DNA from 4 places in the Paenibacillus sp. FSL R7-0297 genome. Region 2 is predicted to be linked to each of the others. Evidence: predicted binding sites of a transcription regulator. Region 2 holds the regulator's gene; each other region holds the start of a gene.
The links. Region 2 encodes Rex, which represses fermentation and respiration genes when NADH is low (regulators of the CRP and FNR family bind a similar motif). Its sites were predicted from a motif close to TTGTGAAATATTTCACAA; they were not measured.
Positions count from the first base shown of each region.

Region 1 (3,146 bases), 2.7 Mb from region 2:
GGCAATCAGGGCCAGCAAGGCGAACACGAACGGGATATAGAATCCGCTGAACAGCGTCGCATACCAATGCGGGAAAGCGGCGAACATCGCGCCCGCCCCCGTAATCAGCCATACTTCATTCGCATCCCAGAACGGCCCGATGGAATTAATCAGTACCCGGCGCTCTGTATCATTCTTGGCCAGAATCTGCGTCTCCATTCCTACACCGAAGTCAAAGCCTTCAAGGAAGAAGAACCCGACAAACAGCACCGCAATCAACAGAAACCATAATTCATTAAGTGACATGGGTTAGTCCTCCTTGTTATACGGATCGTGGGATTCGCCGTGTTCGTTATCCATAGCATAAGGACCTTTTTTGATAACCTTGATGAACAGGCCGATCATTACCGCACCCAGTATGGCATAGATTGCGGTAAACGAAATCACCGAGAACAGCACCTGTCCGCTTGTAATATTAGGTGATACACTGTCTTCCGTAGTCATAAGTCCGAATACTGTCCATGGCTGACGCCCGATCTCCGTCATAATCCAGCCTGAGGTGTTGGCAATCGGCGGAAGCAGCAGCCCCCAGAACATGAACCGCATGAACCAGGTATTCGGTTTGTCCATCTTCTTACGCCACATGAGGTAGATGGCATACACACCAAGCGCAATCATTAGCGAGCCTGCCGCAACCATGATCCGGAAGCTCCAGAAGGTTGTTTTGACAGGCGGGATATAATCTCCAGGTCCATAAGCTGCTTCGTACTCCTGCTGGAGCTCCAGCATACCCTTAACCTCACCGGAGAATTTACTGTAAGACAGGAAGCTCAGCAGATACGGAATCTGTACCTCTCCGCTGCTCGTCTGATTCTCTGTATCGATATTAGCAAAGACTGTCCAAGGTGCCGGGTCGCCGCTCTTACCCCATAGCCCTTCGGACGCGGCCATCTTCATTGGCTGTGTTTCAACCAGATACTGCGCTTGGGCATGTCCGGCAACAGCTACGCCAAATGAAGAGATAATACCGACAATTGCCGCAATCTCGAACGATTTCCGGAAAAAGGCAACGTCCTGCTTCTTGAGCAATTTATAAGCACTAATCCCCGTTACCAGGAATGCGCCTGTAGCGTATGCGGCAAGCACTGTATGCGGGAACTCCACCAGCAGCTGACCGTTTGTAATTAATGCGAAGATATCATTCATTTCAGCCCGTCCATTATTGATCTGGAATCCTACCGGATGCTGCATGAACGAATTGGCGGCCAGAATCCAGAATGCCGAGAGCATCGTTCCGAAGGCTACCAGCCAGATCGATAATAGATGAATACGCTTGGATACCTTATCCCAGCCGAAGATCCAGATTCCGATGAACGTGGACTCCAGGAAGAATGCCAACAAGGCTTCAATCGCTAGCGGGGCTCCAAAAACATCACCGACGAAGCGCGAATAGTCAGACCAGTTCATTCCGAACTGGAACTCCTGCAATATCCCTGTCACTACGCCTACTGCGAAGTTAATGAGGAACAGCTTCCCCCAGAACTGCGCCATTCTTTTGTACTCTTCATTGCCTTTTCTAACGTACATGGTCTCCATAATAGCAATTAAGAGCGCTAGTCCGATCGATACCGGCACAAAGAAATAATGAAAAATCGTCGTCGACGCAAATTGTATACGCGACAGTATTACTGTATCCATATTTCTCCCCTTCCTTCTCCCCATTCGATATGTCTATTCTGTCAAATTTCCAGGGCCTAAAGTGTGATAATTATCACATTATACACCCTGTTTGAGCATGAAATTCAATAAATTTGTGACAAATATCACAATATTACGGTTAGAAAGCAAAAAAAATAAGACGGTTTCACCGTCTTGGATTTGTCTATCATTTATAGTTGTCTTGGTTCATAAAGGCATTGGTTTAGGTAATGGAAATACCCTTCTTAAGCGATTTGAGATCGCCATTCGAATTAAGCAATTGCGGCAGCATCTTCATGCTACGAACCATCGGGGAATGACAGAGACGGCAAGAAGGCGCATGCTCAAATGCGAAATTATCCCTCATCCATCCGTTACATCCATCGTTGGTACAGGCCCATATTGCGGTATTTTCTTCCGGTACTTCCTCCAAAGGCTTCTTCCGGTAGTTCATTGCCGTTCCTCCCTTCCTTTATGTTACAAGCTCAGTAACGATAAAAAAAGACCGTCCCAACTTTCACAAGCGGGGACGGTACCTTCTATTAATTACAGTTTTACAACGTTTTCGGCTTGTGGTCCGCGGTTGCCTTGAACAACGTTGAATTCAACGCGTTGGCCTTCGTCCAAAGTTTTGAAGCCGTCGCCAGTGATTGCGCTGAAGTGAACGAATACGTCGCTTCCGCCTTCAACTTCGATGAAACCGAATCCTTTTTCTGCGTTGAACCATTTAACTGTACCTGTTTGCATGTGTGTTACCTCCACAAATTTAAATTAATATGTTCTTTTTATCTTCAGACAAAGAAAAAATTCACACATTGAGAAAGGTTGTGATTCATTTGACAGCCCTTTTCAATGCGAGAATTAGGTATCAATTGTATGAATAATTTCATGTTACCACACCTGATTAACAAAGGCAAGCTGTCCTATCCGAATTTCTCCGTTTTTTCCCTTATAAGGACTTCTTCCCAATGTAAGGGTTACCAGTTGGTCTAAATAGTAATATTTATAGCCGATATTCATGTTTACCCCATTATTTTGGTCTTGAAACGGGCTCCGTCCTCTTAAATTTTGCATAAGAGGACGGCCTGAACCGTTTCCGTTATCCTGACTGCCTTAATATTATATACGGCAGCTTCCGGTTTTATTCCTCGGGTTTCTCAAGAAGCTGTACCGTCACCTGCTTCACTTCACCATTGCGGTAAAATGTAATTTGCAGATCATCACCGATCTTGGTGTGATCGTACAAATACTTGCGCAGGGACAAGGTGGATGTAATCGGCTTCTCATCGAACTTGGTAATTACATCATTGAATTGCAGGCCTGCATCCTTAGCCGGACCCACTGCATCCAATACCACAACCCCATCGGTTACCGTAGTTGGAAGGTTAAGCTCTTTGCGCTGGTCTTCAGCCAGCGGTACATACGGATTGTTCAAATCCACAGAGTACACACCCAGGTAGGAACGGGCA
Region 1 covers NZ_JBBPAQ010000001.1:1,129,794-1,132,939, reverse strand. The annotation lists gene cydB (cytochrome d ubiquinol oxidase subunit II) at 1-285, opposite strand, end outside; gene MKZ24_RS04875 (cytochrome ubiquinol oxidase subunit I) at 289-1,677, opposite strand; gene MKZ24_RS04870 (cold-shock protein) at 1,901-2,131, opposite strand; gene MKZ24_RS04865 (cold-shock protein) at 2,224-2,424, opposite strand; gene MKZ24_RS04860 (S1C family serine protease) at 2,819-3,146, opposite strand, start outside.
Region 1: the regulator Rex is predicted to act here: its motif matches at 1,791-1,808, upstream of MKZ24_RS04875 (cytochrome ubiquinol oxidase subunit I).

Region 2 (3,146 bases):
TCCAAATAACCTAAATTACCGTTTCAGCAGTCCTTCGAACGTTTCCTGCGCTTTGCGGCGGATAGCCTCTTCATCTAGTGTCAGACATTGTCCGTGCTTCACAATCTGTTTACCGTTGACCCAGACATGTTCCACATCCTTGGCACTAGCCGAATACACGGCATGGGACAAGAGGTCGGTATGCGGCAGCAAATGCGGCTGATCAATATCAATCGCAATGAAGTCAGCCTTCATCCCTGCTGCAAGCCGGCCTACCTGGTTCAGGAAAATCGAATGTGCACCATATTCTGTCGCCATGAGCAGCGCCTCAGGAGCAGGTACTGCCGTTGGATCACCGCTTACGCCTTTATGAATCAGCGCGGCCAGCCGCATTTCCTCAAACATATCCAGATTGTTGTTGCTTGCCGCGCCGTCCGTACCCAGGGAGACCTTAACTCCTGCTCTAAGCAGCTCAGGAACACGGGCTACTCCGCTGGCCAGCTTAAGGTTGCTGCCGGGATTATGAGATACGCCAACATTATGGCGGGCCAGAATCTCAATCTCTTCATCGTTCAGATGAACACCGTGGGCGATCAGGGACGGCCGGGTGAACATTCCCAGCTTCTCCAGATGCGCGACCGGTCGCAGGCCGTAATCGGCCACATTCTGCTCCACTTCATGGCGCGTTTCGGACATATGCGTGTGCATCGGCAGATCAAGATCATGTGCCGCCTGAACAAACTTCATGAAAAACTGCGGAGGACAGGTGTAAGGCGCATGGGGCGAGAGCATTGCAGTAATTCTGCCGTCAGCCTTGCCATGCCAGTTCCGGGCAAAAGCAATCGCCTCCGCCAGCTTGTGGTTCTGCACCTCTTCCGGACACAGGCCAATAACACCGCGCATAAGTACTGCACGGATGCCTGACTGCTCCGTAACCTCAGCAACCCGGTCCATATGATCATACATATCGAGGAAGGTCGTAGTGCCGCCCTTCAGCATCTCAAGAACGGATAGTGAGGTGCCCCAGTATACATCTTCACCGGTGAATTTCTCTTCCATCGGCCACATTTTTTCCTGCAGCCAAGCCTGCAGCACCATATCATCGCCGTAGCCGCGCAGCAGCGACATCGCCGCATGGCCGTGGGTGTTGACGAGACCCGGCATGAACAGCAGCCGGCTACCGTCAATAACCTCGGCATCCTCTTCAATTACAGGCTTCGCTTCACCTATGTAAGTAATCAGATCATTTTCGATGGTCATATAACCGCTCAGCACCGGCTTATCGCTGCCAGGAACCAGAAAACGGCCGTCTTTAATAATGGTTTTATTGCTGCTCATCTTCAGCTTCGTCCTTTCCGTCATGCAAATAATAAGCCAGACTCTGCAAATCCGTAGTGAAATCGGCGGCATGAATCCGGATATTGGATGGAGTCTTAAGAATTACAGGAGCAAAATTCAGGATCGCCTCAATACCCGAATCCACCAGAATGTCAGCAACGTTCTGTGCTTCACTGTCCGGAACGGTAATAATCCCAATGCGGATGCCCTGTGCACGGATGGTATCCCCCAGCTCACTCATCGGCTGGACAGTCAACGAGTTGATCTGCTGGCCTACCTTAGGCTCATAAGCATCAAATACAGCTGTAATCTTCATCGTATCCTTCAAGTAGGCATTGTAATTCGACAAGGCGTGGCCGAGATTACCTGCACCTACCAGAGCTACATTAATCTGCTGGTCCAGCTTCAGAATATGCCGGATCTTCTCAATCAGATAAGAGACATCATAACCAATGCCCTTTCTGCCAAAATCACCAAAATAAGCCAGGTCCTTGCGGATCTGGGCGGGGTTGAGATCAAGCTTCTGTCCCAGCTCCTGAGAAGAAACTGTTGAGATTTCACGTTTTTGGAGATCGTTCAGGAAACGCAGGTACACTGGGAGTCTGCGAACGACGGCCTCCGATATTTTATCCGATTTCATGTTTTCTCCTCCTAAAAGTTTTGATAGCATATACTTCTTGAATGACTTCGCAAAACTTGCTTCGTAAGCATACGCTTGTTTTGAAAGCATATGCTGCTTGATCAAGCTTCACTGCTGTTAAGCCGATTATAGGAACCGTGCTCCAGGCCTGCCCGTTTAGGCAGGAGCCGTGGAGCGCGGGACTTCAGAACAATAATTACTTATACATAATATCAGCCGCCGACGGATTATTAAACCCCGCCATCTTCAAGCCATTCTGCAATCCGCGGAACGATCTGATCCGTCAGCATATGCTCCATCTTGGGTCCGGGCAGCGAATACAGGAAATACTTCCCATAATAAGATTCGATTACCCTGGTATCATATACAATAACGATTCCGCGGTCCTGCGCGGTGCGTACCAACCGCCCGAAGCCTTGCTTGAAGCGGATTACGGCCTGCGGGACGGACAGCTTCATGAACGGATTCTTCTTCTGTGCCTGAAGCAGCTCAGACTTCGCTTCAGCCAGCGGATGATTGGGCGGCTGGAACGGCAGTCTGACAATAGCCAGACAGGTCAAAGCATCCCCGGGAATGTCTACACCTTCCCAGAAGCTGCTCGTCCCCAGTAAGACTGACGCCGAGCTGTCCTGGAACCGACGGATCAGCTTGCTCCGGCTACCGCCTTCTACGCCTTGTCCAAGCACAGCGATATCCTGCGAAGTCAGGGCTTCTTTGAGCGGATCATAGACCTGGCGCAGCATCTTGTAGGAGGTGAACAGCACCAGCATCCGCCCGCGGGTAGCCACAGCAGTTTCTGCCAGAGAATGAACCAGTGTGTCCACAAAGCGGGCATCCCCAATGCTTCCCTTGACACTAGGGAAGTCACGTGGAATGACAAGCAGTGCCTGCTCACGGTATTTGAACGGTGACGGAAGCAGAGCTGTCTGTAGACGTCCCTGCTCTGCAGCCTCACCAAGACCGAGATTATCGATCATGAACTGGAATGACTTATCCACAGACAAGGTAGCCGATGTCAGGATGATACTCTTCTTCTTATCGAAGAACAGTTCCCTGAGCTGAGTGCTCACATCCACCGGAACGGCATACATCTGCAGCGACTTGCCGCGGTAATTGCCGCTCCCCTCCAGCCAGTACACGATATTCTCGTCATTCAGTCCCATAAAGAAACGGATCTGCTCCCGGATGG
Region 2 covers NZ_JBBPAQ010000001.1:3,850,548-3,853,693, reverse strand. The annotation lists gene MKZ24_RS16905 (amidohydrolase) at 16-1,317, opposite strand; gene MKZ24_RS16900 (redox-sensing transcriptional repressor Rex) at 1,304-1,957, opposite strand; gene dinG (ATP-dependent DNA helicase DinG) at 2,188-3,146, opposite strand, start outside.

Region 3 (3,146 bases), 2.7 Mb from region 2:
TTGTTGTCCTTCAGACTCAGGGGGCAAAGACCGCATCGTCACGGGGTGTTCTACTGGAGAACAGTTGCGTATTACTTGCGGATTGTGGTGCTGGTCTTCTACCCGCTCATGCTCAATACAGCCAAACGGTCGCGAACCACGATTGAAGCGCTGGAGACACGCGGATTCAGCTACGGTCTCAGCAATCCGAAGGTGAAGAAGATCAAGCTGTCCTATTTGCGGATGAAGAGGCCGGACTGGGCTTTTTTATCCGGTTCAACGATTTACATTATACTGCTGTTCTGGTTTGGAACCCTGTACCCTGAGCTGGTGTATTAACCTAATCTGCAAACTTAAAAGGAGCCTAACCTATATGAATATTGATCTGCACACACACGGAAAATTGTCTAAGAAATCAGCATTTTCCCCGGCGTATTTCGCAGAAATGATGTCGGAAGCTAAAGTGAACGGACTGCAGGCAGCCGCTTTGACAGAGCATTTTAATACTTCTAATTTCTTCGCAATGTACGAGGCACTGGATCAGATGTATCCGTATAACGGACATTACTATGATGTGGACGGGCTGAAGCTGTTTCCGGGAATGGAAGTGGATATTGCCGAGACAGGCCACATCCTGCTGATCGGGCTTAAGGAGAATGTTCTTGCTGTCCGTTCTTTGCTGGAAGATTACACTGCTCAGTGTAGCTTTATTCCTTTCAAAAGACTGCTGGATCTGGCGGATGAATTCAATCTGTGGAAAATAGGGGCCCATCCGTTCCGCACCTCTACTCCACTTCATCAATTGGACCCTCAGCTGCTTAAGCGGCTGGATGCGTTTGATTTCAATGCTAAAGATATTTACGTGCAGGGGGCTGAAGCCTACAAGAACCTGATTACGCCATTTGCAGAGAAGCTTGGCGTTCCTGTGGTTGCCGGCAGTGACAGTCATCAATGCCTGCAGTATGGCAGCGTAATAAACCGGCTACATGTATCCTGCTCTACAGTTGAGGAATTGAAGGAGGCTATTAAGCAGGGGGACTATGAGATGGAGCTTTCGCCGTGTCTCCATACCAAGGTGAAGGCTTCGGTCATGATGAAGAAGCTGCTGAAGCAGCTTGCCGGCGAAGTGCCTTCCAGGGATGAAGCGGAGATTGGCTATCTGGCTTAAAGCGGCCCTAAAATATTATGAAGTCATGTCCGGACTCCTCCGGCCATGACTTCATAGGTAATGTCTTCTATGCTTCCGGGGATGATTTACGCTACGCCTTGCGGTTTTAAGCAAAAGCCAGCTTCAATGCCTGCGGATGGAAGGAACCCATAATTTTATAAGCTTTCAAATGCGGATTGTTCATATCATTATCGTAAATTATCATATGCTGCCCGCCTTTGAGAATGATATCAAACCGCTGCTTCCGGTCAGCCTGTACGATGGTAATATAATAGCTGTATTTGTTGTCTGTGCTTACATTCCGCGCTGATTTCATTAACCGGACGTCGGCGAAATCATCACATATTTGTTTGATGGCCTCAGGCTCCGTAACCACAATATCCTTCTGTTCACCGGGAACAGAGGACAGACGGGTGATTTCAAGGGAGGCGATATCCTCCAGCCGGATGGTTCTGGACACCACTTTGTTGAAGGAAGTGTAACGGTTTGCTGTATAGGTCATTAGAGAAACACCAGCTGCGGTCAGGATGGCGCCGGTAAGCACATATTTTTTGCTTTTGTCCATGGTTCAGTTCCTCCTACTCATACGAATGTGTAAGTCCCAATTATAAAACTATAAACTTCCGTACGCAAATTCACTTACTTTAGTTACTTAATGATTTCTTTAATTACGTAAGCTTCCAAGGACAGCCCTTTTGCCGCTATGCTAATTGTGAAAATATGCACAAGGGGGCAAGCATTACTATGAAAAAGAGATTTGCAGCGACTCTTATACTCGTTCTTTCCGTTATGCTGGTTATCGCAGGCTGCGGTAACAACAATGCGGGCGGCAGTGTCAATGAGAGCAAGGGTAAGAACAGCGCAACCACAGAGCCTGCAGCAACCACTGCACCTAAAGAGACAGCCGAAGCCGTATCGGGAGCATCCGAAGCGAGCTATACACCGTACGATCAGTTAAAAGATAAATATGATATCATCATTGTCGGCGCAGGCGGTGCCGGAATGTCGGCAGCGCTGGAAGCCAAGGCTAACGGCATGAACCCGGTTATTCTCGAGAAAATGCCGGTTGCCGGCGGTAATACTACCAAATCCTCTTCGGGTATGAACGCTTCGCATACGAAGTTCCAGAAGGAGCAGGGCATCGAGGACACCAATGATCTGTTCTATGAAGAGACGCTAAAAGGCGGTCACGACACGAATAACAAGGAATTGCTCCGTTTCTTCGTGGATAATTCCGCAAGTGCCATTGACTGGCTGGATTCAATTGGAATCCGTTTGAACAATATTACGATTACCGGCGGAATGAAAGAGAAGCGTACCCACCGTCCCGAAGACGGTTCAGCAGTCGGTCAATATCTGGTTGCAGGACTCGTAAGAAATGTACAAGAGCAAGGGATTCCATTGTTCGTTAATGCGGACGTGAAGGAACTTACAGTGCAAGATGGCAAGGTGAACGGCGTCAAGGTGCTGTTTAACCAGGCCGATGAGAAATTGATTACTGGAGCAGCAGTTATTGTTACAACCGGCGGTTTCGGTGCGAACAAGGAATTGATCTCCGAGGTTAGACCTGATCTGGAAGGATTAGTAACCACGAATCAGATCGGCAGCACCGGCGACGGCATCAAGATGATTGAGAAGGTTGGCGGCACAACGGTGGATATGGATCAGATCCAGGTTCACCCGACAGTACAGCAGGAGAAATCCTACCTGATCGGTGAAGCTGTGCGGGGCGAAGGCGCAATCCTTGTCTCAAGCACCGGCAAACGTTTCGGTAATGAAATGGATACCCGCGATAAAGTGACGGCTTCCATCAATAAGCTTCCAGAGAAATCCGCTTATCTGGTATTTGATTCCGGTGTGAAGTCCCGTGTCAAAGCGGTGGACCAGTACATCAAGATGGGTGTTGTCAAAACAGCGGATACCACCCGGGCGCTGGCAGAACAAATGAATGTTCCGGCAGATCAGCTGAAAACGACCGTAGATACCTGGAACAGCGCAG
Region 3 covers NZ_JBBPAQ010000001.1:6,570,804-6,573,949, reverse strand. The annotation lists gene MKZ24_RS28640 (energy-coupling factor transporter transmembrane component T family protein) at 1-318, shown strand, start outside; gene MKZ24_RS28635 (PHP domain-containing protein) at 353-1,147, shown strand; gene MKZ24_RS28630 (hypothetical protein) at 1,254-1,712, opposite strand; gene MKZ24_RS28625 (flavocytochrome c) at 1,892-3,146, shown strand, end outside.
Region 3: the regulator Rex is predicted to act here: its motif matches at 1,858-1,875, upstream of MKZ24_RS28625 (flavocytochrome c).

Region 4 (3,146 bases), 280 kb from region 2:
ACCTTCACAACCTTCACATCATACTTCAGGGAAACATCGGCGATGCGTTTCAAATCCTCTGGAGTGGTAACCCCGCCGTACATCCGCGGAACAACCGTATAAGTTCCGTCCTTCTGAATATTGGCGCTCATCCGTTCATTCACGAAGCGCGATTCCTTCTCGTCCTCATGGGTGTCCGGATAGATCATACCCAGATAATAGTTCACAGCAGGACGGCATTTAGAACAGCCTTCTGATTGCTTCCAGTCCAGCACATGCATAACTTCTTTGGTGGTTTTGAGGCCTTTAGCCGTAATTTCGGCTACAATCTCATCCCGGCTAAGCGGGGTACAGCTGCAGATCCCCTGCTTGGCGCTTTGCTGGAAGCTATCTCCCAGAACGAACTGCAGAATCTGCTCAACTACAGGCTTACAGCCGCCGCATGAGCGGGTTGCGCCTGTACAAGCCTTGATCTCATCCACTGTAGTGAATCCATTCTCCGTAACGGCATCAACAATCGCCTTTTTGGTTACCCCGTTGCAGCCGCAGACAATTTCTTCATCGGCCATCGCTTCAACCGATAGCCCTTTCTTGGCTCCGCCTCCGCCGCAGCAGCCTGTGCCCATGACCTCTCCATAGATCTCATCGGTCATTTCTGTTCCCTGCTTCACCAGCTTCTGCAGGCTCGCTGCTTCCGTTACATCACCGAACAGAACCGCGCCGACAATAATGTTGTTTTTGAGCAGAATCTTCTTATAGGTTCTCTTCCACTCATCCTTGGCGGATATGACGGTATGCTCCGCTGTTTCGGTGAACTCTCCGGCCGAGAAAACATCAACACCGGAAATCTTGAGCTTCGTCGCGACAACCGAACCTTCGTATCCCGGAGTCTGCACACCAGACAAATGCTTGGCCAGTACCATCCCCTGCTCGAAGAGAGGCGCTACCAGACCATAGCAGGTGCCCCGGTGCTCCGTACATTCACCGACAGAATACACATTAGCCATGGAGGTCTGCAGATAGTCATTGACGACAATCCCGCGGTTAACCTCGATGCCGCTATCCTTGGCAAGCTGAACATTAGGTTTAATTCCGACTGCCATTACCACAAATTCTGCGGGCAACTCACTGCCGTCACTGAAGCGCAGCCCCGTAACCCGCTTTTCTCCAGTCAATTCGACCGTCTGCTTACCCATGGCGAATTTCACACCTTGACGCGCAAGCTCCGCCTGCAGCATAGAAGATGCCGTACGGTCCAGTTGCCGTTCCATCAGATCCTCAAGCAGATGCACAACGGTAACGTCCATCCCCAGATTCACGAGGCCTTTGGCTGCTTCAAGACCAAGCAGACCTCCGCCGATCACAGCTGCCGTGCGGTACTGCTTCGCTGCAGCCAGCATGGCATCGCAATCTGCGATATCACGGAAGCCGACTACCCCGTCTTTTAAACTGCCAGGAACAGGTAATATAAACGAATTAGAACCCGTAGCAATGATAACCTTGTCGTAATGAACCGCCTGTCCGTTATCAGTAATCACCTGCCTGGTTTGTTCATCAATCCGGATCACAGTCGTTCCAGTATGCAGGGTAATATTGTTATCTTCATACCACTGGCGGTCATTCAGAATAATATCTTCAATGGTTTTACTGCCTTCGAGAACATAGGACAGCATAATCCGGTTGTAATTGGGATGCGGCTCACTGCCGATAATCGTGATATCATAAGCCCCGCCCAGCTTTAAAATCTGCTCAATAGTGCCTACACCCGCCATGCCATTGCCAATCAGCACTAACTTTTCTCTGTTCGCTGTCACTGGTAGAACCCTCCTTCGAAACTCAGATTTCTTCACAAACTTGCTTGATATTGAAATTATACTGTCCAAAATTCCCCGGCATTTGTGATTCCAGTCACATTAAATGTGAAACATTTCACATAAAGTAAAATACAAAAAAAGGACCCCTGCGCACTCGGCACAGAAATCCTTGTATCCGATAAAACGGATTCCGCTATCGTAATTACCTCAGAACCAGTGATATCTCCAGCTTGTCCTGCGGTCTGAGCTTCATATCCACACCATTTCCCAGCAGCGCTTTGTCATTAACCTTCAGTTTCCACTCCTCACTGCTGAGTGGTGTGTAATCCATTACGGTAAGAACCGTCTTGTTATTCTCTGCCAGCTTAATCATTCCGCTGTTCTTCATAAGTCCCTTCACTGACAAATCTTCCGTATAGGACAGCACATGCGAATGTGTCAGCTCAGGCTGTTCACTCCCGCCATTCACCATAAGGATAACCGGTTGAAATAACGCCCCGGCTGCGGCCGGCTGCGCTGAGAAGACAATCGCTGCTCCAGCCTCGATTTTACTGTTCCAGTCCGTAAGCTTCTTGCTGTTCACTTGTACTTCCCACATCATATCCTGACTGAGCGCAACCCTATTGACCTCAAGAATACTATAGCCGTCTGCTGCAAAAGTAACGATCCCGCTCTTTCTCAGCAGTTCTATAATGGAATTACCTTCAATATAAGCTTCGTTAAGCAGTCTGCCGGAGGTTCCGGCCATTTCACGTTCACCCACCAGAATTGAAAAAGATAGTCCTGTGCTGCCGCCCGTATTTCCCGGTCCCAGATCCGAGCTGCAGCCGCTGGCTGTGAGTATAAAAACAAGGCACAGTAGTAAGCGCCCCATCCATTTCGTGGACATTCCACGGCACCGCCTTCTTATGTAATATCCCTGACTCCTTTAAGGATACCGCATAGAAGACCTGTTCTCAAATTATTTCTGCTCTAAACCTAACGTTCTTTATAACAAAAAAGTCCCCGGAGGGACTTTCCGTAGCACTACATTTTATTGATAACGCAGGAACAGGATATTATTCTCCAGATGCACATGCTCAAAGGTCATACCCTCCAGCTCCTCAAGGCGTGCATAGGTCAGGCGGTAAGTCGTACAGGCGTGCGCAGGCGGTGTGTAATCGTTGGTTACCCTGCGGAGCTCGCGGAGGATCTCACCGGCACCGTCATGCTCAGCTTCAAGATTATGCAGCAGGCCGCGCAGCTCCGATAGGCCTTCTTCAGTCGGGTTCTGTGTGTAGGCCAGCATTTTAGGGAATTCGCTCTCTTCTTCCTTCGCCGTATGCTGAAGCAGATCTTCGCGCAAAAGATTAA
Region 4 covers NZ_JBBPAQ010000001.1:3,573,248-3,576,393, reverse strand. The annotation lists gene nirB (nitrite reductase large subunit NirB) at 1-1,793, opposite strand, end outside; gene MKZ24_RS15545 (hypothetical protein) at 1,996-2,682, opposite strand; gene ric (iron-sulfur cluster repair di-iron protein) at 2,827-3,146, opposite strand, start outside.
Region 4: the regulator Rex is predicted to act here: its motif matches at 1,897-1,914, upstream of nirB (nitrite reductase large subunit NirB).